2 regions of the Variovorax sp. Soil_C_19 genome follow, and region 2 is predicted to be linked to the other one. Evidence: riboswitches for the same ligand, from Rfam matches in the RefSeq annotation. Region 2 holds a riboswitch; the other holds the start of a gene.

Region 1 (11,977 bases), on a different contig from region 2:
GCCTCAGACCGGATACTGACGGACGCAGGCTATCAGTTTGCCTATTTCGACGGGCTCAATCGTTTTTATGTCGCCAGGGAACATGCTGAGCTGGTTCCTGTGCTGCAAACACCTCCAAACGTCTTCGACAACGTGCAACTCAGTCGCTCGAGTGTCTGGTGTGCCGCATTGGTCGCTGAATACCGGGTCGCGCAGGAAGGCCATGCGGCACAACTCGAAGCGGCCCGGGCCGAGCTTGCTCGAGTGCAGGCGCGCGCCTCAGAGGCCGAAGCAAATTCCCTCCGATCGGCAGCGCGTGCCTCCGAAGCTCATGCCGAGGCCGCCCGGAATGAGGCCCGCGCCATTCGTGCAGAAGAGCGCGCCAGCTTCGCGGAAACCATGGCGAATCATGCAAGCGACCGCGCGACCCAGGCGGAAGCGAGGGCTCTTGCCGCTGCGAACACCTCGCTTCGCCGACTCGCGACAGCCATTGCCGAAGGCCGGCTACGCAGCGGAATCAAGCGTCGCATCAAGACCGCGGTGCGTATTGCGGCAATTGCTGCCAGACGGCATCCGTCACTGAAGCGATGCGCCATGTTCGTCTTACGTTGGACTCCTTCGCTGCGGAACCGCCTGCGAGCGATGCTGGCCCCGCCAAATTCTGCGCAGCCGACGTCCATGGCCCCCCCCCTTTCAATGTCTCCAGACACGGCGCTGATTTTTCGGCAACTTCGAATCCAGCAGCGAACACAACGATCGGAGTCCATCTGATGCGTATCGTCATAGACCTTCAAGGGGCTCAATCGACCGGCAGTCGCCATCGCGGTATCGGACGGTATTCTCTGTCGCTGGCTCAGGCAATGGCACGCCAAGCAGGTACCCATGAGCTCCTGATTGCACTGAATGGCGGCTTTCCAGAGGCTACAGAGGACATCAAGGCGGCCTTCGCAGGGCTGATGGAGCCTGCACGCATCAAAACATGGTTCCCGGCTGCACAACCAGCACCAGCTGCCAAGACCTCGGGTGACGTCATCGCCAACGAGAAGCTCTATGAAGCTTTTATTGCCAGCCTGAGGCCGGACACGGTGCACGTCTCGAGCCTCTTCGAGGGGCTGGGCGATGCATCAGTTACCAGTATTGGCCGATTCGCGAAGACCCCGGCAAGTGTCACCCTCTATGACCTCATTCCGCTGATCAACCCACACCCGTACCTCGACAACCCATCGGTACGCGAGTGGTACATGCGAAAAGTGGAGGCAATGAAGAGAGCGAGCCTTTGGCTCGCCATCTCAGAGTCTTCAAGGCAGGAAGGCATCGCGCACTTGGGCTTGGATCCCGATGCATGCGTCAATGTGTCGACAGCAGCAAGCGACCATTTCACGAAGATCGCTGTCCCGCAGGAACGCAACGAGCAACTGCGCTCGCAGTACCGCCTCTACAAGCCCTTTGTGATGTACACCGGTGGGATTGACCATCGGAAGAACATCGAAGGTCTGATCCGCGCATTCGGCATGCTACCCCCGGCAGTGCGTTCGACCCATCAACTCGCCATCGTGTGCTCCGCCCGCCAAGAGGATCGCGCAGCACTCCTTGATCTTGCTAGACGACAAGGCCTGACCGACGATGACGTTGCAGTCACGGGGTTCGTGTCTGAGAGGGACCTGGTCGATCTTTACAACCTTTGCGCGCTCTTCGTTTTTCCGTCATGGCACGAAGGGTTCGGTCTGCCCGCGCTGGAGGCGATGCTCTGTGGCGCCCCCGTGATCGGGGCCAATACGTCGAGCTTGCCGGAAGTCATCGGGTGGAGCGACGCGTTGTTTGATCCACGCGACGACGCAGCCATCGCCGCAAAGATGGCACAGGCGCTCAGCGACGCAAGTTTTCGAAATGCGCTCATCGAGCATGGGAAGCAGCAAGCCAAGAAATTCTCGTGGGACGAGTCCGCAAGGCGTGCAATCGCAGCTCTCGAAGAATTGCACGAGTCCAAGGCAGATATCGCGAGGAACGCGCACCGCTCGACCGGCAAGTCTCGTCCGCGCCTGGCTTATGTATCGCCACTACCGCCGGAACGCAGCGGCATCGCGGCCTACAGCGCCGAGCTGCTGCCTGCGCTCGCGGAGTTTTACGACATCGAGCTCATCACAGACCTCCCTGCTGTGGACAGGCGCGAGATGCCTACTGCATTTCCAGTTCGTAGCGTCGCGTCGTTTCGCGACCATGCGCCGAATTTTGATCGCGTTCTTTATCACTTCGGAAACTCGGAGTTTCACCAACACATGTTCGGGCTGCTTCAAGATATCCCGGGCGTGGTCGTGCTGCACGATTTTTACCTGAGCGGCGTTCAAGCGCACCGCGAAATTGCAGGCGGTGAGGCCTTCGCTTGGACGCGCGCGCTGTACGAATCGCACGGCTACGGCGCAGTGGCCGACCGGCAGAACGCGCGCGACCCTGGAGATGTCGTCTTCAAATACCCATGCAATTTCGATGTCCTTCGTCATGCGAACGGCGTGATTGTTCACTCCCCGTACTCGATCCAGTTGGCGAATGAATGGTTCGGAAGTCAGCTCGCCAGCAAGTGGGCGCTTATCCCGCATCTGCGGGTAGCACCTGGCTCGATTGAAATTGCAAGAGCTCGATCCCGTGCGGAACTGAGCTTGGCGCCCGAAGAGTTCCTGGTCTGCGCGTTTGGCCTCCTCGGACCAACGAAAATGAACGACCGCTTGCTCGACGCATGGAAGATGTCTTCGTTGGCGGCAGATCCCAACTGCAGGCTTGTATTTGTGGGAGAAAACAACAAGGAGCCATATGGCCAAAGGCTGGCACAGGCGATCGCCAGCGCCGCAGGGGCCAGGATCAGCATTACCGGATGGGCCGACTCTGAAACTTTTCAGCGCTATCTGAGCGCGGCCGATGCTGCGGTGCAACTGCGCACCTTGTCGCGCGGCGAAACCTCGGGCACCGTGCTAGATGCGATGAGCCGGGGAGTTCCGACTGTGGTGAATGCCAACGGGTCAATGGCATTTCTACCAAATGACGCAGTCATGATGTTGAATGACGAGTTTTCCGACGCAGCGCTTGTTGAGGCGCTGGAAAAGCTACGCCATTCACCCGGCCTTGCGAGAACGCTCGGCACGAACGCTCGGCGCCAGATCGAAACGGCCCATGCGCCGGCTTCTTGCGCGCGCGCCTATTGCGAAGCCATTGAAGTATTCGCTGTCGAAGCCGCAAATGGGCGCGCGGGCTTGATCAGGTCCATTGCCGCTGATCCCGCTCTTTCCGAAAGTAGCCTGATTGAATCAGCTCGCAGCATCGCGCGCGCTTTGCCGCTTCCCGCGCCCAAACGCCAACTCTTCATCGATGTGTCGGAGCTGGCGCAAAAGGACCGGCAAAGCGGCATTCAGCGTTTGGTGAAGTCTTTATTGCGAGCACTGTTCGAGAGTCCGCCAGAGGGATACCGCATCGAGCCGGTTTACGCCTTGAGAGGCCAGCGCGGCTACAGCTACGCTCGCAATTTCTCGCTGCGGCTCCTGGGCTGTTCGCACGAGCCCCTGCAAGATGCGCCCATCGACGCCAGAGAATGTGATGTCTTCGTCGGCCTCGACCTGCAGCCGCACATCGTCCCGGAGCAGACCAGTTTTTTCCAGGAACTGCGGCAAATCGGCGTCCAAGTGAAATTTGTGATCTACGACCTCTTGCCGATGTTGCTGGAGCACCGGTTCCTCCAAGGCGCCAAGGAGGTGCACGAACGCTGGTTGACCGCCGTCGCGCAGAGCGATGGGGTGCTTGCCATCTCGAAGGCTGTGGCTGCTGAGTTCACTGCATGGCTGTCGGCGCATTCGCCCGAACGACTCGCCGCAGGGCTCAAGGTGCGCACGTTCCGCCTCGGTGCAGACATTTCTTCTTCATCGCTCCCTACGGACATGCCTGTGACCGAGCAACCCCCGCCACTCGCCTCGATTACAACATCGTCTCCGAGCTTTCTAATGGTGGGCACGATCGAGCCTCGCAAGGGCCACGAACAAGCCCTTGGCGCCTTCGAGCAGCTTTGGCGTGAGGGACATCAAGCCAACCTCGTCATCGTCGGCAAGAAAGGGTGGATGGTCGACGCGCTCGTCACACGCCTGAGACAGCACCCCCAGCGCGATAAGCAGTTGTTTTGGCTCGAGAGCCTCAGTGACGCTCACTTGGAGCAGCTTTACAACACTTGCGACTGCCTGCTTCTTGCATCCGAGGGTGAAGGATTCGGCTTGCCTTTGATCGAAGCAGCGATGCACAAACTTCCCATCGTGGTGCGAGACTTGCCAGTCTTCAGGGAGGTCGCGGCGGATCATGCGTTCTACTTTGATGGCATGACGAGTGAGGATCTTGCTGCTGCCCTGATCCAATGGCTCGCGCTCTTCAGGCAGGATCGGCACCCGCGCTCGGAGACAATGCCGTATTTGACGTGGCAACAGAGTGCCGAAGAATTCAAGTCTGCGCTCTTGGGCAGCTAATGAAACCAACCCTATATGCGCACCGCAAGAGCGATCTGCGCCGTCCAGTCATTCAGTAGAAAGAGAATCCCGATGAAAAAACGCGCAGTTGTCACGGGCGTAACCGGCCAGGACGGAGCCTATTTGGCAGAACTATTGTTGTCCAAGGGCTATGTGGTCTACGGCACCTACCGTCGCACGAGTTCCGTCAACTTCTGGCGGCTCGAAGAGCTTGGAGTTCAGGACAATCCGGATCTGCATCTCGTTGAATACGATCTCACGGACCTGGGCAGCTCGATCACGCTGCTAAAAGATGCCAACCCGGATGAGGTCTACAACCTCGCAGCGCAGAGCTTCGTGGGGGTGAGCTTTAACCAACCAGCCGCAACCGCGCATATCACGGGTATCGGCGCACTGCATCTGCTGGAAGCCATTCGCTTGGTCAACCCCAAGATACGCTTCTACCAGGCATCGACTTCCGAAATGTTCGGGAAAGTTCAAGCTATCCCCCAGGTGGAAGAAACGCCTTTCTATCCACGCAGCCCCTACGGCGTTGCCAAGCTGTACGCACACTGGATGACGATCAACTACCGCGAGAGCTACGACATCTTCGGCTGCAGCGGCATTCTGTTCAACCACGAAAGCCCGCTGCGCGGACGAGAGTTCGTGACGCGCAAGATCACCGACAGCGTAGCGAAGATCAAGCTCGGCAAACTCGACGTGCTCGAACTGGGCAACCTCGACGCCAAGCGCGATTGGGGTTTTGCCAAGGAATACGTCGAAGGCATGTGGCGCATGCTGCAGATCGACGAACCCGACACCTACGTGCTCGCCACCAATCGCACCGAGACGGTGCGGGACTTCGTGCAGATGGCGTTCAAGGGCGCAGGTATCACGGTGGAATTCAAGGGTAGCGGGGAAGCCGAGACGGCCGTCGACGTCTCCACGGGCAAGACCGCGATGCGCATCAATCCCAAGTTCTATCGCCCGGCCGAAGTGGAACTGCTGATCGGCAACCCCGCCAAGGCGAAGGCCAAACTCGGATGGGAGCCGGCCACCACGCTCGAGCAACTCTGCCAGATGATGGTCGAGGCCGACATCCGCCGCAACACCCAGGGCTTCTCGTTTTGAGAATCCTGCTGACCGGCGCCCACGGATTCACCGGCCGCCTTTTTGCCGAACGGGCCGTTGCAGCGGGCCACACGATCTGCCCTCTGGAATCCGACCTGACGCAGAGTGACTCCGTGCTTGAGGAAGTGCTGCAGATTGCGCCCGAAGCCGTCGTGCATCTGGCTGCCATCAGCTTCGTCGGGCACGCCAACGATGCCGCCTTCTACGCGGTCAATGTCGTCGGCACCACCAACTTGTTGAATGCGCTGGTGCAGTTGCCGGCACCTCCGACCCGGGTTCTTCTGGCCAGCAGTGCCAACATCTACGGCAACACGGCGCAGTCGCCCATTCGCGAAGAGCAGTTGCCGGCACCGGTGAACCACTATGGCACGAGCAAGCTGGCCATGGAGTGCATGGCGAGGACGTATCGTGATCGCCTGAATCTGGTGATCACGCGCCCCTTCAACTACACCGGCCCGGGACAAGACGACCACTTCCTGATTCCGAAGCTGGCACTGCACTTTGCCGCACGCTCGCCGTCGATCGCCTTGGGCAATCTCGATGTGGAGCGCGAGTTCAACGACGTACAGATGGTCTGCGACGCCTACTTGCTGCTGATCGCTTACGGTGAGCCCGGGGAGGCCTACAACATCTGCTCCGGTCGCCCACATTCTCTGCGGCAGGTGGTCGAGACCCTTGCCCGGATGACTTCGCACAATCCCCGTCTCGAGGTCAATCCAGCGTTCGTCAGAGCCAACGAAGTCCACCGCCTTTGCGGCGACCCTTCCAAATTGCAAGCTTTGCTGGCCCGACACGGGGCTTCGCTGGAAGAGCCGGAACTCGAAGAAACGCTCGCGCGAATGCTTCTGGCGGCAAAGGCCAGCGCGGCAAACGCTGTCGTCAGCTGAAGACTTCGGCCCGCTCGAACCTCGATGCGGCCTGATCCTTGGCCGAGAGTTGCGGGGCGAGGCCGACGTCGGGCCACTCGATTGCCAGGTCCGGATCGTTCCAGACGATCGCACGCTCATGCGCCGGTGCGTAGTAATCCGTGGTCTTGTACAGAAACTCCGCCGTCTCGCTCAGCACCAGGAACCCGTGTGCGAACCCCTCAGGCACCCACAACTGCCTGTGGTTGTCTTCGCTGAGCTCCACACCCACCCACTTGCCGAAGGTCGGCGACGACTTGCGGATGTCCACCGCCACATCGAACACCGCGCCCCGAACCACACGCACCAGCTTTCCCTGCGGCTGCTGGATCTGGTAGTGCAACCCGCGCAGCACCCCCTTGGCCGAGCGCGAATGGTTGTCCTGGACGAACTCGACGTGCCGCCCGACGGCCTCGTCGAACGCCTTGCCGTTGAAGCTCTCGTAGAAGAAGCCGCGCGCATCGCCGAACACCTTCGGCTCGATGACCAGCACCTCCGGAATCGCGGTGGGCGTTGCTTTCACGAGCGCACCTCCTCGGCCAACAGGTGGTTCAGGTATTTGCCGTAGCCATTCTTCTGCAGCGGCGCTGCGAGTCGCGCGAGCTGCTCGCGGTCGATGAACCCGTTGCGCCAGGCGATCTCTTCGGGGCACGCGATCTTCAACCCCTGCCGATGCTCGAGCGTCGCGATGAACTGCCCCGCCTCCAGCAAGCTCTCGTGCGTGCCGGTATCGAGCCAGGCATAGCCGCGCTGCATGATCTGCACGTTGAGCTGGCCAATGTCGAGGTAGGCCTGGTTGACCGCCGTGATCTCCAGCTCGCCGCGCGCGCTCGGCTTCACGGCCTTGGCGATGTCAACCACCTGGTTGTCGTAGAAGTACAGGCCCGTCACGGCGTAGCTGCTCTTGGGCTTGGCCGGCTTCTCTTCGATGCTGCTGGCCTTGCCCTCGGCGTCGAAGGCCACCACGCCGTACCGCTCAGGATCCTGCACGTGGTAGGCGAAGACGGTCGCGCCCTTGTCCTTGGCATCGGCACCGGAGAGCAGATGCGCGAGGTCATGCCCGTAGAAGATGTTGTCGCCCAGCACCAGCGCGCTCGCCTCGTTGGCCACGAACTTCTCGCCGATGATGAACGCCTGCGCCAGACCATCGGGGCTGGGCTGCACCGCGTACTGCAGGTTCAGGCCCCATTGGCTGCCGTCGCCCAGCAACTGCTGGAAACGAGGCGTGTCCTGCGGCGTGCTGATGATGAGGATGTCGCGCATGCCGCCGAGCATCAGCGTGCTCAGCGGGTAGTAGATCATCGGCTTGTCGTACACCGGCAGCAGCTGCTTGCTCATCGCGAGCGTGGCGGGATGCAGGCGGGTGCCGGAGCCGCCGGCCAGGATGATGCCCTTGCGTTTTGTCGTCGTGGTCATTGTTGGGTCTTCTTTCCCTTTTCTTGTGTTCAGAGCGTCTCGCGCAGCATGCGTGCCACGCCGTCCTGCCATGGCGGCAGCCGCAGGCCGAAGGTCGATTGCAGCTTCGTGGTGTCGAGGCGCGAGTTGTGCGGACGCCTGGCGGGCGTGGGGAAGGCGCTCGTGGGCACGGGGTCGACCGCATCGGGCCCCGCCTTCAGCTCGACGCCGGCCGCCTTCGCTTGCTCGATGACGAAACGCGCATAGCCATGCCAGGTGGTGACGCCACCAGCCACCGCGTGATAGAGGCCCGCCTTGGCGGGGTCCTGCAAGGTCGCGCGGATCGCATGCGCGGTCAGGTCGGCCAGCAGCTCCGCGCCGGTCGGCGCGCCGAACTGGTCGTCGATGACGGTCAGCTTGTCGCGCTCCTTGGCCAGGCGCAGCATGGTCTTGGCAAAGTTGCCGCCGCGCGCCGCATACACCCAACTGGTGCGGAAGATCAGGTGCCTCGCGCAGTGTGCGGCCACCAGCTGCTCGCCTTCGAGCTTGGTGCGGCCATACACGCTCAAGGGGCCGGTCGCATCGTCTTCCTTCCAGGGCGTGCTGCCGCTGCCGTCGAAGACGTAGTCGGTCGAGTAATGCACCATCAGCGCCCCAACCTGTTGCGCCGCCTCAGCCACGACGCCCGGCGAGGTGGCGTTGAGCTTGCGCGCGAACTCGGGCTCGCTTTCGGCCTTGTCGACGGCCGTGTGCGCCGCCGCATTCACTATGACATCGGGTCGCACCTTGCGCACCGTCTCGGCGAGTTGCTCGGGCCGGCTGAAGTCGGCGTGAAGCTCGGTGCTGTCGAAGTCGAGCGCGACGAGTTCGCCCAGCGGCGCCAGGCTGCGCTGCAGCTCCCAGCCGACCTGTCCGCCCTTGCCCAGCAACAGCAGCTTCATGCAGCGTCCTTCGTGTCGTACTGCTTCTCGACCCATTCGCGGTAGGCGCCGCTTTGCACGTTGCGCACCCATTCGCCGTTGGCCAGGTACCACTCGACGGTCTTGCGGATGCCGGTGTCGAAGGTCTCGGCCGGCTTCCAGCCGAGCTCGCGCTCGAGCTTGCGCGCGTCGATGGCATAGCGCCGGTCATGGCCGGGACGGTCGGTGACGTAGCTGATCTGCTCCTTGTAGGGCTTGCCGTCCGCGCGCGGGCGCAGTTCGTCGAGCAGCGCACACACCGTGTTGACGATCTCGATGTTGGGCTTCTCGTTCCAGCCGCCTACGTTGTAGGTCTCGCCGAGTCGGCCGGCTTCGAGCACGCGGCGGATGGCGCTGCAGTGGTCTTTCACGTAGAGCCAGTCGCGTACCTGCATGCCGTCGCCATACACCGGCAGCGGCTTGCCGGCGAGTGCATTGACGATCATCAGCGGGATCAGCTTCTCGGGAAAGTGGAACGGCCCGTAGTTGTTCGAGCAGTTGGTGGTGACCACCGGCAGGCCGTAGGTATGGTGCCAGGCGCGCACAAGGTGGTCGCTCGCGGCCTTGCTGGCCGAATACGGGCTGTTGGGCTCGTACTTGTTGTCTTCGGTGAAGGCGGGATCGGTCTTCGAGAGCGAGCCATAGACCTCGTCGGTCGACACGTGCAGGAAGCGGAACGCGGCCTTCTGGTCGGCCGGCAGCGCGTTCCAATGGCCGCGCACCGACTCGAGCAGCCGGAAGGTGCCGAGCACGTTGGTCTGCACGAAGTCCTCGGGGCCGTGGATCGAGCGGTCCACATGCGATTCGGCGGCGAAGTTGACCACCGCGCGGACCTTGTGTTCGGCCAGCAGGCGATCGAGGAGCGCGCTGTCGCCGATGTCGCCCTGCACGAAGATGTGCCGGGCATCGCCCTTGAGGGAGGCGAGCGTCTCGAGGTTGCCCGCGTAGGTCAGCTTGTCGAGGTTGACGACCGGTTCATCGCTCTGCGCGAGCCAGTCGAGTACGAAATTGGCGCCGATGAAGCCGGCGCCGCCGGTTACCAGGATCATGGAGTCCCCTGCTGAAATGGAACGATCGCCACCCGGCGATTGAACAGGCGATTATCCCATCGGGCCAGGGCGATCATGCCGCCCGCATACAATCGCGCCACTGCAGGAGAGCGGACAACATGCGTTGTCCCACCGAAGGCGCAAACTCCCATAAACGCTCAGGTCGGCCGAAGAGGCCTGTACTGCACCAACTGACACGCCGTCTGGAGAGACGTCACCCCGCGTGACGCGCCGAAGGAGCAAACCCGCTGCGGGCGCAGCGGGTGAATCTCTCAGGTACCGAGGACAGGGGGAGCGGCAACTTGGACGGCGATCGTCCGGTTGCTCGCTATGCAAAGCACAGCGACCCCGCCGCCATCCAAGCGCACCTCGAAAGAAGTACCTGAAATGCGCGTGATCGTTCTTGGCGCCGGCCTGCTCGGCGTGACCTCGGCTTATTACCTTCAACAGCTCGGCCACGATGTGACCGTGATCGACCGGCAGGCCACGCCGGCCGCAGAAACCAGCTTCGCCAATGGCGGGCAGATCTCCGTCAGCCATGCCGAACCGTGGGCCAATCCGGGCGCCCCGCTCAAGGTGCTGCAGTGGCTCGGCAAGGAAGACGCACCGCTGCTGTTCCGCGTGCGCGCCGACATGCGCCAGTGGCTCTGGGGCCTGCAGTTCCTGCGCGAATGCACACCGGCGCGCACCCGGCACAACATCGAGCAGATCGTGCGGCTGGGCACCTACAGCCGCGAGGTGCTGCAGCAGCTGCGCCGCGACACCAGTCTGGCGTACGACCAGCGCACGCAAGGCATCCTGCACTTCTACACGACCCAGAAGGAGTTCGATGCCGCCCTCGCGCCGGCCAAGCAGATGCGCGCGCTGGGCTGCGAGCGGCAGGTGATCTCGGCCGACGAGGCCGTGGCCATCGAGCCCGCGCTCGCGCACATCCGGCCGAAGCTGGCCGGCGCCACCTACACCGCGGAAGACGAGTCGGGCGATGCGAACCTCTTTGCGCGCGAACTCGCCAGGCTCGCCGCAGCGGCCGGGGTGAAGTTCCTCATGAGCCACACGGTGACCGCGCTGCGCGAGGCCGGCGGCCGGCTCGACCATGTCGAGGCGACCGACCCCGAAGGCCGCTTCCAGCGCATCGGCGGCGATGCGTTCGTGCTCGCGATGGGCTCGCTGAGCCCGCTCGTCGCGGCACCGCTCGGCATCCGCCTGCCGATCTATCCGGCCAAGGGCTACTCGGTGACGCTGCCGGTCAAGGACGCCTCGAAGGCGCACCAGGTCTCGCTCACCGACGACGAATTCAAGCTCGTGTTCTCGCGCTACACCTCGCCGGGCGCCGAGGGGGGCGACCGCCTGCGCATTGCGGGCACGGCCGAACTCAACGGCTACGACCGCGACCTGAACCGCGTGCGCTGCGAGGCCATCGTGCGGCGCGTCGAAGAACTGTTCCCCGGCGCCGGCGACACCACACAAGCGCAGTTCTGGACCGGCCTGCGCCCCGCGACGCCGAGCAACGTACCGATGATCGGCAAGACGAAGCTGCCGAACCTGTACCTCAACACCGGCCACGGCACGCTGGGCTGGACGCATGCCTGCGGATCGGGCAAATCGATCGCGCGCATCGTGACCGGGCTCGCGCCCGAAGTCGATTTCGCGTTCACGGGAATGCCGCGGCCGGCGCACGGGGTCATGGCGGCGGCCGTGGGCTGAGCCAGGGCCGACCGAACACGGACTTCGGCGTTCAGTCGGCGGCCGCAAACACCGTCAGCACGCCGGTGTACCCATACAGCCGGTGCCGCGCGATCTCGCCGGCCGCGAAGAAACCGACCAGCGGCACGTCGCCGAGCGCATGCCGCACGATCTGCAGCTCGGCGCCGGGTGCGCCGAAATGCGGACCGCCGCGCCCCGAGCAGCTCACGTACACCGCGCCGGCGATGCGGCGTGCCGGATGCGGCGCGGCCTCGGCCTCCCCGGCCGCCACGGCGCGCGCGGTGGCCAGCGTCTGCTCCTCGGGCTCGAGCTCTTCGCGGATCTCGGCGCAGATGCGCATCAGGTCCGCACGCGCGGCCTGCGCGTTGCGGCGGCAGAAGCTC
Region 2 (11,977 bases):
CCGACGGCAGCCTGCAGGACCTGCCCGCCGGCACCTATGCCAACGTAGAGTTCGTCACGCTGCTGGCCGATGGCAAGGCGGGTTCCGAGAAGCTCAGCTTTTCGCTCGATGAGGGCAAGCGCTGGCGATTTACGGGGTACGTGGCGTTTCGGCCCGAGGCCTCGGCGGCGTCGGCCGCACCGGCACCGACTGCCAGGGCTGCTTCTGCAGCGGCGGAATCTCCCCCCACGACGGCCGGCACCGCCATCGCCGAAGTCGATGCCGCGGTGCGCGCCTGGGCCGCCGCCTGGGCCGCCAAGGACCTGGACCGCTACTTCGCCGTCTATGCGCCGGAGGCGGTGCCGAGCGGCAAGCTCGACCGCCGCGGCTGGGAAGCCGACCGGCGCAAGCGCATCGAGGGCAAGTCGCGCATCGAGGTGGGTGTCGACGACCTCGTCATCAGCATCCATGGCACCACCGCCACCGCGCACTTCAAGCAGACCTACCGCGCCGATGCGCTGAACGACACGAGCCGCAAGACGCTCGAGTTCCAGCGCGTGGACGACCGCTGGCTCATCCGCCGCGAAACCGCGGGCTGAGTCCGGGCGCCGCCGAAGCCTTCGCCATGTAAGGCAAAAGCTTCATCAAGATGTCACCGCGCGCCGCGATGCTTCAGCCCTCGAATTCCAGGGCTGTTGCGCCATGTTCCCCATCAAGACCGACAAGGCACGCGACGAACTCCGGGGCGGCCAGCGCACCCTGACGCAGCGCGAACGCGCGCTGCTGCTGATGGCCGACGGCCGTCGCTCGCTGAGCGACTTCGCCCCGCTGTTCGCGAGCCGCGGCGACGCCGAGCAGGCGCTGCAGGCGCTCGCGCACCGCGGCTACCTGCAGTTTCCCGCGCCTGCCGCCCTCATCGCACCGCCCGCCGCTGCGCCCGGCAACGCCGCCGACACCTTCGACGGCAAGCGCTCCCTCGCCACCACGCGGATGTTCCTGTTCGACATCTGCGAGCGCATGTTCGTGCGGCGCGATCCGGCGTTCGCGCTGCAGATGCGCGACGCGCTGCGCGAGGCGCGCGACCGCGAGGCGATGCTGGAGATCGCGGCATTGATGCTGGCCGAGGTCGAGAAGACCGCGGGCGCGGAGCGGGCCGAGTCGCTGCGCGAGCGCATTGAAAAATTGCTGCCGTCGGCAGCACAGGCCGTTCATTGAACCGGTCGTCGGCGGGCGTCGGAGACCCTGCTCAGTCGACCTGGATGTTGGCCTGCGCGGCCACGGCCCGCATCTTCGGGAGCTCGCGCTCGACGCGCTCGCGCACCGCACTGGCCGGGCCCCATGCCGGCGTGAGCCCCATCTCGACGAGCTTCTTCTGGAAGCCGGGCTCGCGCATGCTCGCGGCCAGCGCTGCCTCGAGCTTCGCCTGCACGGGCGCGGGCAGTCCCGCAGGCGCCAGCAGCGCGAACCAGGTGCTCATGTCGAACCCGGGATAGCCGCTCTCTGCCATCGTCGGCACGTCGGGCAGCAGCGCCAGGCGTTTCGCGCCGAGCGCGGCGATCGGCCGGATGCGCCCGGCCTTGACGAGCGGCGCCGACGCGACCACCGTGTCCACCGCCACCTGCACCTGTCCGCCCATCAGCGCCGTGAGGCTCGGTGAACTGCCGTTGTACGGCACATGGACCATCTGGATGCCGGTCGCCGACTTGAGCATCTCGCCGCCGAAATGCACCGACGAGCCGGTGCCGAAGCTACCGTACGAGAACTTGTCGGGCGCAGCCTTGGCCTGGGCCACGATGTCCTTGAGCGAACTGCCCGGCGTGTCGTTGCCGGCCACCAGCAGCAGCCCCATGTCGGCCACCAACCCGAGCGGCGTGAAGCTCGCGAGCGGGTCATACGGAAGGTTCGGGCGGATCGCCGGGTTCAGCGTGAGCGTGGTGCTGGCGCCCAGCAGCAGCGTGTAGCCGTCGGCGGGCGCCTTGGCCACCAGCGAGGCCGCGACGACCGTAGACGCACCGGGGCGGTTTTCGACCACGATCGGCTGCCCGAGCTTCTCGCCCATCGCGTTGGCCATCAGCCGGCCGAGGATGTCGGTCGCGCCGCCCGGCGAATAGGGCACCACCAGCTTGATCGGACGATCGGGAAAGCCCTGCTGGGCCAGCGCCATCGCGGGCACCGCGCATGCCGCGGCAGCGACGAACGCAAGGGAGAGGAAACGGGAACGACGGAGAGACATGGCGGTGCAAAGCTCCAGTTGGCAGGCAAGAAAAACGGAAGAGGCGAGACGGCGGTCAGCCGAGCAAGGGGCTTCGCACCCGTGCGTGACCGCTGGCCTCGTCGTAGGCATGGCCGATCTGCAGCACGGCCGCGTCGGCCTGCACCGGGCCGATGATCTGCAGGCCGGCAGGCAGGCCGCCGGCACCGAAGCCGGCGGGCGCCGCCAGTGCCGGCAGGCCGGCCATGGTGGCGGGAACCACTGCCTGCATCCAGCGGTGGTAGGTGTCCATCGCGCGGCCGCCCACCTCGTGCGGCCAGTCGAGCACCAGGTCGAAGGGGAACACCTGCGCCGATGGCATCACGAGGAAGTCGAACTGCGCGAACAGCCCGCGCAGTGCCTGGTACCAGGCCGAGCGCGTGCGCGCGGCGTCATACACCTGCATGCCGCTCAGCTGCAGGCCGCGCTCGATCTCCCACACCGCCTCGGGCTTGAGCAGCGCGCGCCGTGCCGGGTCATGGTAGAGCGCGGCATTGGCGCCCGCCACCGCAAAGCTGCGCAGGTCGATCCAGGCGCGCCACAACTGCTCGAGGTCGAAGGCCGGCAGCACCGCCTCGACGCTGCAGCCGGCCGCCTCGAAATGCCGCAGCGCCGCGGCGCAGGTGTCGAGCACGCCGGGCTCGGTGGGCAGATGGCCGCCCAGGTCGCCGAGCCAGCCGATGCGCGTGCCGCGGAAGTCGCGCGCCAGCGGTTGCAGGAAGTCGCTGCCCTTCGCCTGTCGGTGCGTGAGCGGCAGCCGGGCGTCGAAACCGGCCTGCACGGCCAGCAGCATGGCCAGGTCGGGGATGTTGCGCGCCATCGGACCGGCGACGCTGAATTGCTGGAAGAAGACCTCTTCGGTGGGACCGTGCGGCACGCAGCCGATCGAGGTGCGCAGGCCATACACGTTGTTGAAGGCCGCCGGCGTGCGCAGCGATCCCATCATGTCGGAGCCGTCGGCCACCGGCAGCATGCGCAGCGCCACCGCCACGCCGGCGCCGCCGCTGCTGCCGCCTGCCGAGCGGGCCGGGTCGAAGGCGTTGCGCGTGGCGCCGTACACCGGGTTGTAGGTGTGGCCGCCGAGCCCGAACTCGGGCGTGTTGGTGCGGCCGACGAACAGCGCGCCGCCGGCACGCATGCGTTCGAACACCACCGCGTCGGCCGGCGTGACCTGGCCACGGAAGATCGGCGAGCCGCGCGTGGTGACCATGCCGGCCACGGGCATGATGTCCTTCGGCGCCTGCGGGAAGCCATGCATCGGCCCCAGGCTGCGGCCCTGCCCCAGTTGGTCGTCGCGCTCGCGGGCCTGGGCGTGCAGCGCATCGCGGTCGGCGTGCGCCACGATGGCATTGACCACCGGATTGAGCCGGTCGATCTGCGCCAGGTAGGCATCGAGCACTTCGACGCACGAGACCTCGCGCGAATGGATGGCATGCGAAAGCGCTGTGGCGCTGAGTTCCACGATGGCCGAAGCCACCGGCGCCGGCGTGGCCGATCGGGGTTTGTGCATGCCTCTCCTGCGGAAAAATGACGGGACGAAGTCAGAATAAGCGCCCGCCAGCCATACGACAATCGCCGTTTGTTGCAAGAATCGTTGCGTTTTACGCAAACCTAGGAAGGTTTTCGATGCTGTCCGACCGACTGCAGGACACGGCGCTGCGCTACTTTCTCGAGGTGGTTCGCAGCGGCTCCGTGAGCGAGGCCGCCTCGCGGCTCAGCGTGTCGCCCTCGGCCGTAAGCCGGCAGGTGGCGGCATTGGAAGAACTGCTCGGCGTGCCGCTGTTCGAGCGGCACGCGCGCGGCATGGCGCCCAGCGCCGCCGGCGAACTGCTGGCCGCGCATGCGCGCCGCGGCGCGATGGAGGCCGACCGCGTGGTGTCCGACATCCAGGCGCTGCAGGGTCTGCGCCGGGGCCTGGTGCGCCTGGCCAGTTCGTCCGGCTTCGCCATCGAGTTCCTGCCCGGCGCGATGGCCGAATTCCGTGCCCGCCACCCTGGCATCCTGTTCCACCTCCGCGTGGTGGCGCCGGCCCAGGTAACCGCGGCGGTGCGCAATGGCGACGTGGACATCGGCCTCACCTACAGCCGGGCTGCCGAGCGCGACATCCAGGTGCAGCACATGCAGGCGGCGCCCGTCCACGCGATCATGCGGCCCGACCATCCGCTCGCGCGCTTTTCCACCGTCACGCTGGCGCAGATGCATCCGCATCCGATCGCCCTGCCAGAGCGCGACAACACGGTGCGCCAGTTGTTCGACATCGGCTGCAGCCAGCGGCGGCTGGTGTTCGACCCGGTGCTGGTCAGCAACCATTTCGAGTCGCTCACCAACTTCGTGCTGCACGGCGGCGGCCTGTCGATTTCGGGCGAGGTGACGGTGCGCGACCGTGCGCGGCGCGGCGAGCTGCATGCCGCACCGATCCGCGAGCGCGGCATGAACGGCCGCGCCGTCGAGGTCCAGACCCTCGCCGGACGCACGCTGCCACAGGGCGTCAGCGCCTTTCTCGACCATCTGCGTGCGGAACTGCCGCCGTCCCGCGCGGCCGGCCCGCAGCGCGATCCACTACACTCGCCGGGTCAGGAGAGAGCTTCGCCACGCGAGGCCGCCGAAGGCGCAGGGAACCCCCGAACGCTCAGGCAAAAGGACTGACACAGCGACAGCGAACGCCGTCGCTTCCTTGCTGGAGAGAGGCCGTTGCAGCGCGCGTTTGCGGCGACGGCCCACCGAAGGAGCAAACCCCGATCGTGGGGCGAATCTCTCAGGTAAAGCGGACAGCAGGGGTGGCCCATGGCTTGCGCCATGGAATTCGACTGCCCCTTTGGAGAGTGCCCCGTGGCTGCTTCCGCTGACCAACAACAACCATTGCTCAAGACCCCGCTGCACGACCTGCACGTCGAGCTCGGCGCCCGCATGGTGCCGTTCGCCGGCTATTCGATGCCGGTGCAGTACCCCGCCGGCCTGATGGCCGAGCACCGCCATACGCGCGAGCAGGCCGGGCTGTTCGATATCTCGCACATGGGCCAGTTGCGCCTGGTCGGGCCCGACGCCGCCGCCGCCTTCGAGACGCTGATGCCGGTCGACGTGATCGACCTGGCCCCGGGCAAGCAGCGCTACGGCCTGCTGCTGAACGACGAAGGCGGCATCCTCGACGACCTGATGTTCTTCAACGAGGGGCACGGCTCGCTCTTCGTGATCGTCAACGGCGCCTGCAAGATGGCCGACATCGCGCACATCCAGCAGAAGATCGGCGCACGCTGCGAGGTGCAGCCCCTGCCCGACCACGCGCTGCTCGCGCTGCAGGGGCCGCAGGCCGCCGCGGTGCTCGCAAGGCTCTCGCCCGGCGCCGAGCGCTTCGTGTTCATGACCGGCGGCGCAGTGCAGATCGGCGGCATTCCAGCCTTCGTCACGCGCAGCGGCTACACCGGCGAAGACGGCTTCGAGATCTCGGTCGCCGGCCGTGACGCCGACGCCCTGGCCCGCCTGCTGCTCACCCAGGCCGAGGTCAAGCCGATCGGCCTGGGCGCGCGCAATTCGCTGCGGCTCGAGGCCGGCCTGTGCCTTTACGGCAACGATATCGACACCACCACCACGCCGGTCGAGGCCTCGCTCAACTGGGCGATCCAGAAGGTGCGCCGCGCGGGCGGCGCGCGCGAAGGCGGCTTCCCGGGCGCGGCCCGGGTGCTGGCGCAGTTGGCATCGGCCACGTCGGGCGCGGCCGGCCGCACCGACCACGACACGCTCACGCGCAAGCGCGTTGGCCTGGTGGCGCTCGAGCGCATACCGGTGCGCGACGGCACGGTGCTGCAATCGTTCGAGGGCCAGGACATAGGCCTCGTGACGAGCGGCCTGCTCGGCCCCACGGCCGACCGCCCGGTCGCGATGGGCTACGTGGCCATGGCCTTCGCCGAGCCCGGCACGCGCGTGCAGGCCATCGTGCGGGGCAAGCCCGTTCCGATGGAAGTCTCGGCCATGCCTTTCGTGCCCACGCGCTACTACCGCGGCTGAGCTCGGCATTTCATTTTTTCCACGAGGAGTTTTTTCACATGACCATCAAGTACACCAAGGACCACGAATGGGTCTCGGCCGAAGGCGACGCGGCCACCGTCGGCATCACCGTGCATGCGCAGGATGCGCTCGGCGACGTGGTGTTCGTCGACCTGCCCGACGTGGGCAAGACCTTCGCGCAGGGCGAAGTGGCCGGTGTCGTCGAATCGGTGAAGGCCGCGGCCGACGTGTTCATGCCCGTGTCGGGCGAGATCACCGAAGTGAACGAGGCGCTGCGCGCCGATCCTTCGCTCGCCAACAGCGACCCGCTGGCCGCGGGCTGGTTCTTCAAGGTCAAGCTCAGCGAACCTGCGCAGCTCGACGCGCTGCTCGACGCCGCCTCCTACGACCAGTTCGCAGCCGAGTCCTGATGCACCGCTGAAGACGGGCTGGCCGCACGCGACGCGTCCGGCAGCCCCGCCCTTGCCTTTTCCCCCCGACACCGCCATGCCCACCCCTTCCCTCCCCTCCCTGCAAGAACTCGAGAATGCCGAGGAATTCCTCGCCCGCCACATCGGCATCGATGCGGCCGACGAAGCGCGCATGCTGCCGGTGATCGGCTCGGCCACGCGTGCGGAGCTCATCGACGGCATCGTGCCCGCGGCGATTCGCCGCGCCCGCCCGATGCGGCTGCCGGCGCCCGCCAGCGAAGCGGACGCGCTGGCCGAGATGAAGGCCATCGCGGCGAAGAACAAGGTGTGCAAGAGCTTCATCGGCCAGGGCTACTACGGCACCCACACGCCCGGCGTGATCCTGCGCAACGTGCTCGAGAACCCCGCCTGGTACACCGCCTACACGCCCTACCAGGCCGAGATCTCGCAAGGGCGCATGGAGGCCCTGCTCAATTTCCAAACGATGGTGTGCGACCTGACGGGCATGGCCATCGCCAACGCCTCCATGCTCGACGAGGCCACGGCCGCGGCCGAGGCCATGACGCTCGCCCGGCGCAGCGTCAAGAGCAAGAGCAACGTGTTCCTGGTCTCGGGCGACTGCCATCCGCAGACGATCGAGGTCATCCGCACGCGTGCCGCGCCGCTGGGCATCGAAGTGAAGGTGAGCACGGCGTCCGAGACGCTGCCGCACCTGATGGCGAGCTGCGACTTCTTCGGCGTGCTCGCGCAGTACCCGGCCACCACCGGCCATGTGCACGACCTGCGCCCGCTCGCGGGCCATGCCCACCAGTGCGACGCCGCCTTCTGCGTGGCCGCCGACCTGCTCGCGCTCACGCTCCTCGCGCCGCCCGGCGAATGGGACGCCGACATCGTCTGCGGCACCACGCAGCGCTTCGGCATGCCGATGTGCAACGGCGGCCCGCACGCGGCCTACCTGGCCTGCCGTGACGAATTCAAGCGCTCGCTGCCCGGCCGGCTGGTCGGCGTGAGCGTCGATGCGCACGGGCGTCCGGCCTACCGCCTCGCGCTGCAAACGCGCGAGCAGCACATCCGGCGCGAGAAGGCCACGTCCAACATCTGCACCGCGCAGGTGCTGCCGGCCGTGGTGGCGAGCATGTACGCCGTCTACCACGGACCCGACGGCCTTACGCGCATCGCGCAGCGCGTGGCCGCGCTCACCGCGATCCTCGCGCAAGGCTTCGCGCAGATGGGCCGCGAAGTGGTCAATGCCACCGCGTTCGATTCGCTGACGATCCACACCGGCGACGACACGCAGAAGATCGTCGAGCGCGCCGAGGCCGGCGGCATCAACCTGCGCCAGCGTCTGCAGCAGCACCTGGGCATCTCGCTCGACGAGACCACCACGCGCGCCGACATCGAGACGCTCTGGGCGCTGTTCGTGCCCGCCGGCACGCCGATGCCGCGCTTCGACGAACTCGCCGGCACCGCGCCGCGACTGCCCGACGACCTGCGCCGCACCAGCGCCTTTCTCGCGCACCCGGTGTTCAACACGCACAAGAGCGAGACGGCGATGCTGCGCTACATCCGCAGCCTGTCCGACAAGGATCTGGCGCTCGACCGCAGCATGATCCCGCTCGGCAGCTGCACCATGAAGCTCAATGCGACCAGCGAGATGATCCCCATCACCTGGCCCGAGTTCGCGAACATCCATCCGTTCGCGCCCGCCGAGCAGCTCGCGGGCTACGCCCAGCTCGACGCCCAGCTGCGCGCCTGGCTCTGCGAAGCCACCGGCTACGCGGGCATCAGCCTGCAGCCCAATGCGGGCTCGCAGGGCGAATACGCGGGCCTGCTCGCGATCCGAGCGTTCCAGGAAGCCAACGGCCAGGGACACCGCAACATCTGCCTGATTCCGTCGTCGGCGCATGGCACCAACCCCGCGAGCGCACAGATGGTGGGCCTGCAGGTGGTGGTGACGGCCTGCGACGCGCAGGGCAACGTCGACATGGACGACCTGAGGCGCGCCTGCGAGAAGCACAGCGCCAACCTGGCCGCGGTGATGATCACGTATCCCAGCACGCACGGCGTGTTCGAGACCCGCGTGAAGGAACTCTGCGAACTGGTGCACGAACACGGCGGCCGCGTGTACGTCGACGGCGCCAACATGAACGCGCTGGTCGGCGTGGCCGCGCCCGGCGAATTCGGCGGCGACGTGAGCCACCTCAACCTGCACAAGACCTTCTGCATCCCGCACGGCGGCGGCGGTCCGGGCGTGGGGCCGGTGTGCGTGGTCGAGGACTTGGTGCCGTACCTGCCGGGGCATGCGACGGCCGGCGCCGCGGGCAATGGCGTAGGCGCCGTTTCCGCTGCGCCCTTGGGCAATGCCGCAGTGCTGCCGATCAGCTGGATGTACTGCCGAATGATGGGCGCCAAGGGCCTGCAGGCCGCCACCGAGACCGCGATCCTGAGCGCCAACTACATCAGCGCGCGGCTCAAGGAGCACTACCCCACGCTCTACGCCAGCCCCAACGGGCATGTCGCGCACGAGTGCATCCTCGACCTGCGCCCGCTCAAGGAGACCAGCGGCGTCACCGCCGAAGACGTGGCCAAGCGCCTGATCGACTACGGCTTCCACGCGCCCACGCTGAGCTTCCCGGTGCCGGGCACCTTGATGGTCGAGCCGACCGAGAGCGAACCGCTGGCCGAACTCGATCGCTTCATCGACGCGATGATCGCGATCCGCGGCGAGATCCGCCGCATCGAGGAAGGCGTCTGGCCAAAGGACGACAACCCGCTCAAGCATGCGCCGCACACCGCCGCCAGCCTGGTTGCGAGCGAATGGACGCATCCGTATGCGCGCGAACTCGGCGCCTATCCGCTGGCCGCGCTGAAGGACGCCAAGTACTGGCCGCCCGTGGGCCGCGTCGACAACGTCTATGGCGACCGCAACCTGTTCTGCAGCTGCCTGCCCGTGGGCGATTACCAGGAAGCCGAAGCCGCCGCCTGAGCGCTTGGCGGCCTCAGCCGCCGGTTCAACCTTCGCGGCGGTACATGGCCCACTTGACGGTCAGCAGGTCGGCGGCGATCTTGGCGGCGTTGACGCCGGCGTAGTCCTGGGAGGGGTCGAATTCGAAGCCCTCCCGGTAGCGCCGGACCTCGCCGTAGTCGGCATCGAAGGTCATCGGACCCATGAGTTCCGTCGGGTCCGTGCCGGCGGGAAGCGCCAGGAATTTCGCGGGATCGGTAGCACTCTGGTAGAGGTCGACGCTCATCAGGCTCATACGGTGGTCCTCGAAACGGCTTGGATTTCGTGAAGGCCGATCATCTGCGCCATCGCCGCCGCGCGCAATCGGCCCGCGCCTACACGGCGCGCGTCAGGGCTGGCCGGCCTTCTTCGCCACCGCACCCGTCGCGACCTGCTGGCGGAAGCTGCGCAGGCTCGCCTTGAGCTTGCGCTCGTTCTCCAGGCCCACGCGCACCATGATCTTCTGGCCCGCCGAGAGCGATTCGAGCGCAGGGTCGACGTATTCGTAGCGCACCCACGGCCGCTGCGACGGCACGCTGCCCTTGACCTCGACGAGCCGCACGCTCACCGGGCCCGCGGGCTCGGGCGCCTGCAGCAGGTGGTCGATCACCGCGATCAGGCGGTCGTTGAAATAGCGCCCCGGATAGCCGAGCTCTTCGTACGCCTGCTGAAACAGCGGGTAGAGCCGCGCATACACCTTGGCCGCCTTCGCCGAATCGACCGACTGCGTCAGTTGCACCAAAGCGGCATAGCGCGCGCTGTTCTTCGCGTCGATCACCTCGGCGTTGCCCTGCCCCGCGGTGATGAAGCGCTGCCCGGTGGGGTGGACCGGCCACCGGCTGGCGGGCGCCTGCTCGCGCGGGAGGTTGTCGACCGTGGCCACGAAGCGGCGCACCACGCCGTCGGGCAGCAGGAACTCGGCCGCGTTGCGGCTGCCGAGCAGGTCGGCCAGCGCCTTGCTCACGCGCGAATCCGAATCAGCCACCGGCGGCAGCCCCGCGTCGGGCGGTGCAAGCCCTTCGAGCGGGTTCTGCGGTTCGAGCAGCTCGGGCAGCGGCGAGAGCGGCGGCAGCACCAGGCCGTCGTTCGGCGTGGCGGCCATGGGCGGCGAAGGCGCGAGCGCCTCGGGCTGCTGTTGCTGCTGCTGGTACCAGCGCCAGCCGAAGAACGCCGCCACCAGGGCCAGCAGCAGGATGACGACGATGAGGCCGGTGGGTGTTTCGCGCCGCGGCCTGAACTCGGGGGCGTCGGAATGGTTGTCGCGGAGGTCGGAGGGATCTCGTTCGGGCATGTCGGCGGTTTCCTTTTGCAAAGAGCAATGGGAGACGAGCACCGATGGTGCACCAAATCGACGCCGTAGCGCCTCCTCCCGCTCGTAACGCGGTGTGACCCGTTCACCGCGTCGAAGTTCAGCCCGGCGCGATGTGTCTTCAGGCCAGGCCGTGTGCCAGCGCACGCGTGATCTCGGCGGCCGGCAGGTCGCGGCAGCCCATGGCGTTCTGCCCCGACCAGAGCGGCGAGAAATCACCGCTGCCCTGCGCCTCCGCCTTGGCCCGCAGCGGCGCGATGGCCGAGGTGGCGAGCGGAAACTCGGGCGCCGCCGCGCCGATCGGTCCGAGATCGCGCATCACGCGGTTCACGATGCCGCGCGCCGGCCGGCCGGTGAAGAGATTGGTCAACGCCGTGTGGCGCGCTCCCTCGCTCTGGAGCGCCGCGCGGTGCAGCGCGCTGGTGGTGGCCTCGGGCGCGAGCATGTAGGCCGTGCCCACCTGCACGCCCGCTGCACCCAGCGCCATGGCGGCCCTCACGCCATCGGCATCGGCGATGCCGCCCGCGGCGATAACCGGCAGCCGGACCGCGCGCACCACCTGCGGCAGCAGCGCGAAAGTGCCGAGCTGCTTGGTCAGGTCGTGCGAGAGGAAGTGGCCGCGATGGCCCCCCGCTTCGAGCCCCTGCGCAATGACCGCGTCGACGCCCTGCGCCTCGAGCGACAGCGCCTCGTCGACGGTGGTGGCCGATGCAAGGATCTTCGAGCCCCAGCCGCGCACCTGCGCCAGCAGCGCTTCGTGCGGCAGCCCGAAATGGAAGCTCACCACCGGCGGGCGGAATTCGGCGAGCAGCTCGGCCACTTCGGCGCTGAAGGGGTTGCGCCCCGGACCGGTCGGAATGGAAGCGGCATCGATGCCGAACTCGCGGTAGTAAGGCGCCAGTGCCTCACGCCACATGGCTTCGCGCGCCGCGTCGGGCGCGGGCGTCACATGGGCAAAGAAATTGACGTTGTAAGGCTTGCCGGTGCCTGCGCGGATGGCCGCCAGTTCGCTGCGGAGCGCG

What was found. A riboswitch is a leader RNA that binds a small molecule or an ion and turns the genes downstream of it on or off. The one in region 2 is predicted to bind glycine.
Region 1: linked by a shared signal. The riboswitch ahead of AC3A6R_RS19895 (D-amino acid dehydrogenase) and the one ahead of gcvT (glycine cleavage system aminomethyltransferase GcvT) in region 2 are both predicted to bind glycine.

Annotation. Positions count from the first base shown of each region.
Region 1 covers NZ_JBDGIV010000011.1:81,926-93,902, reverse strand. The annotation lists gene AC3A6R_RS19935 (FkbM family methyltransferase) at 1-750, shown strand, start outside; gene AC3A6R_RS19930 (glycosyltransferase) at 750-4,472, shown strand; gene gmd (GDP-mannose 4,6-dehydratase) at 4,545-5,582, shown strand; gene AC3A6R_RS19920 (GDP-mannose 4,6-dehydratase) at 5,579-6,469, shown strand; gene rfbC (dTDP-4-dehydrorhamnose 3,5-epimerase) at 6,462-7,010, opposite strand; gene rfbA (glucose-1-phosphate thymidylyltransferase RfbA) at 7,007-7,903, opposite strand; gene rfbD (dTDP-4-dehydrorhamnose reductase) at 7,933-8,823, opposite strand; gene rfbB (dTDP-glucose 4,6-dehydratase) at 8,820-9,890, opposite strand; glycine riboswitch at 9,984-10,080, shown strand; glycine riboswitch at 10,084-10,189, shown strand; gene AC3A6R_RS19895 (D-amino acid dehydrogenase) at 10,278-11,594, shown strand; gene AC3A6R_RS19890 (FIST signal transduction protein) at 11,626-11,977, opposite strand, start outside.
Region 2 covers NZ_JBDGIV010000019.1:6,302-18,278, reverse strand. The annotation lists gene AC3A6R_RS24575 (DUF4019 domain-containing protein) at 1-578, shown strand, start outside; gene AC3A6R_RS24570 (hypothetical protein) at 682-1,194, shown strand; gene AC3A6R_RS24565 (Bug family tripartite tricarboxylate transporter substrate binding protein) at 1,226-2,212, opposite strand; gene AC3A6R_RS24560 (amidase) at 2,268-3,740, opposite strand; partial or broken gene AC3A6R_RS24555 (LysR family transcriptional regulator) at 3,857-4,759, shown strand; glycine riboswitch at 4,795-4,885, shown strand; glycine riboswitch at 4,898-5,012, shown strand; gene gcvT (glycine cleavage system aminomethyltransferase GcvT) at 5,060-6,232, shown strand; gene gcvH (glycine cleavage system protein GcvH) at 6,271-6,642, shown strand; gene gcvP (aminomethyl-transferring glycine dehydrogenase) at 6,719-9,628, shown strand; gene AC3A6R_RS24535 (hypothetical protein) at 9,654-9,902, opposite strand; gene AC3A6R_RS24530 (DUF3014 domain-containing protein) at 9,996-10,937, opposite strand; gene AC3A6R_RS24525 (NAD(P)H-dependent flavin oxidoreductase) at 11,077-11,977, opposite strand, start outside.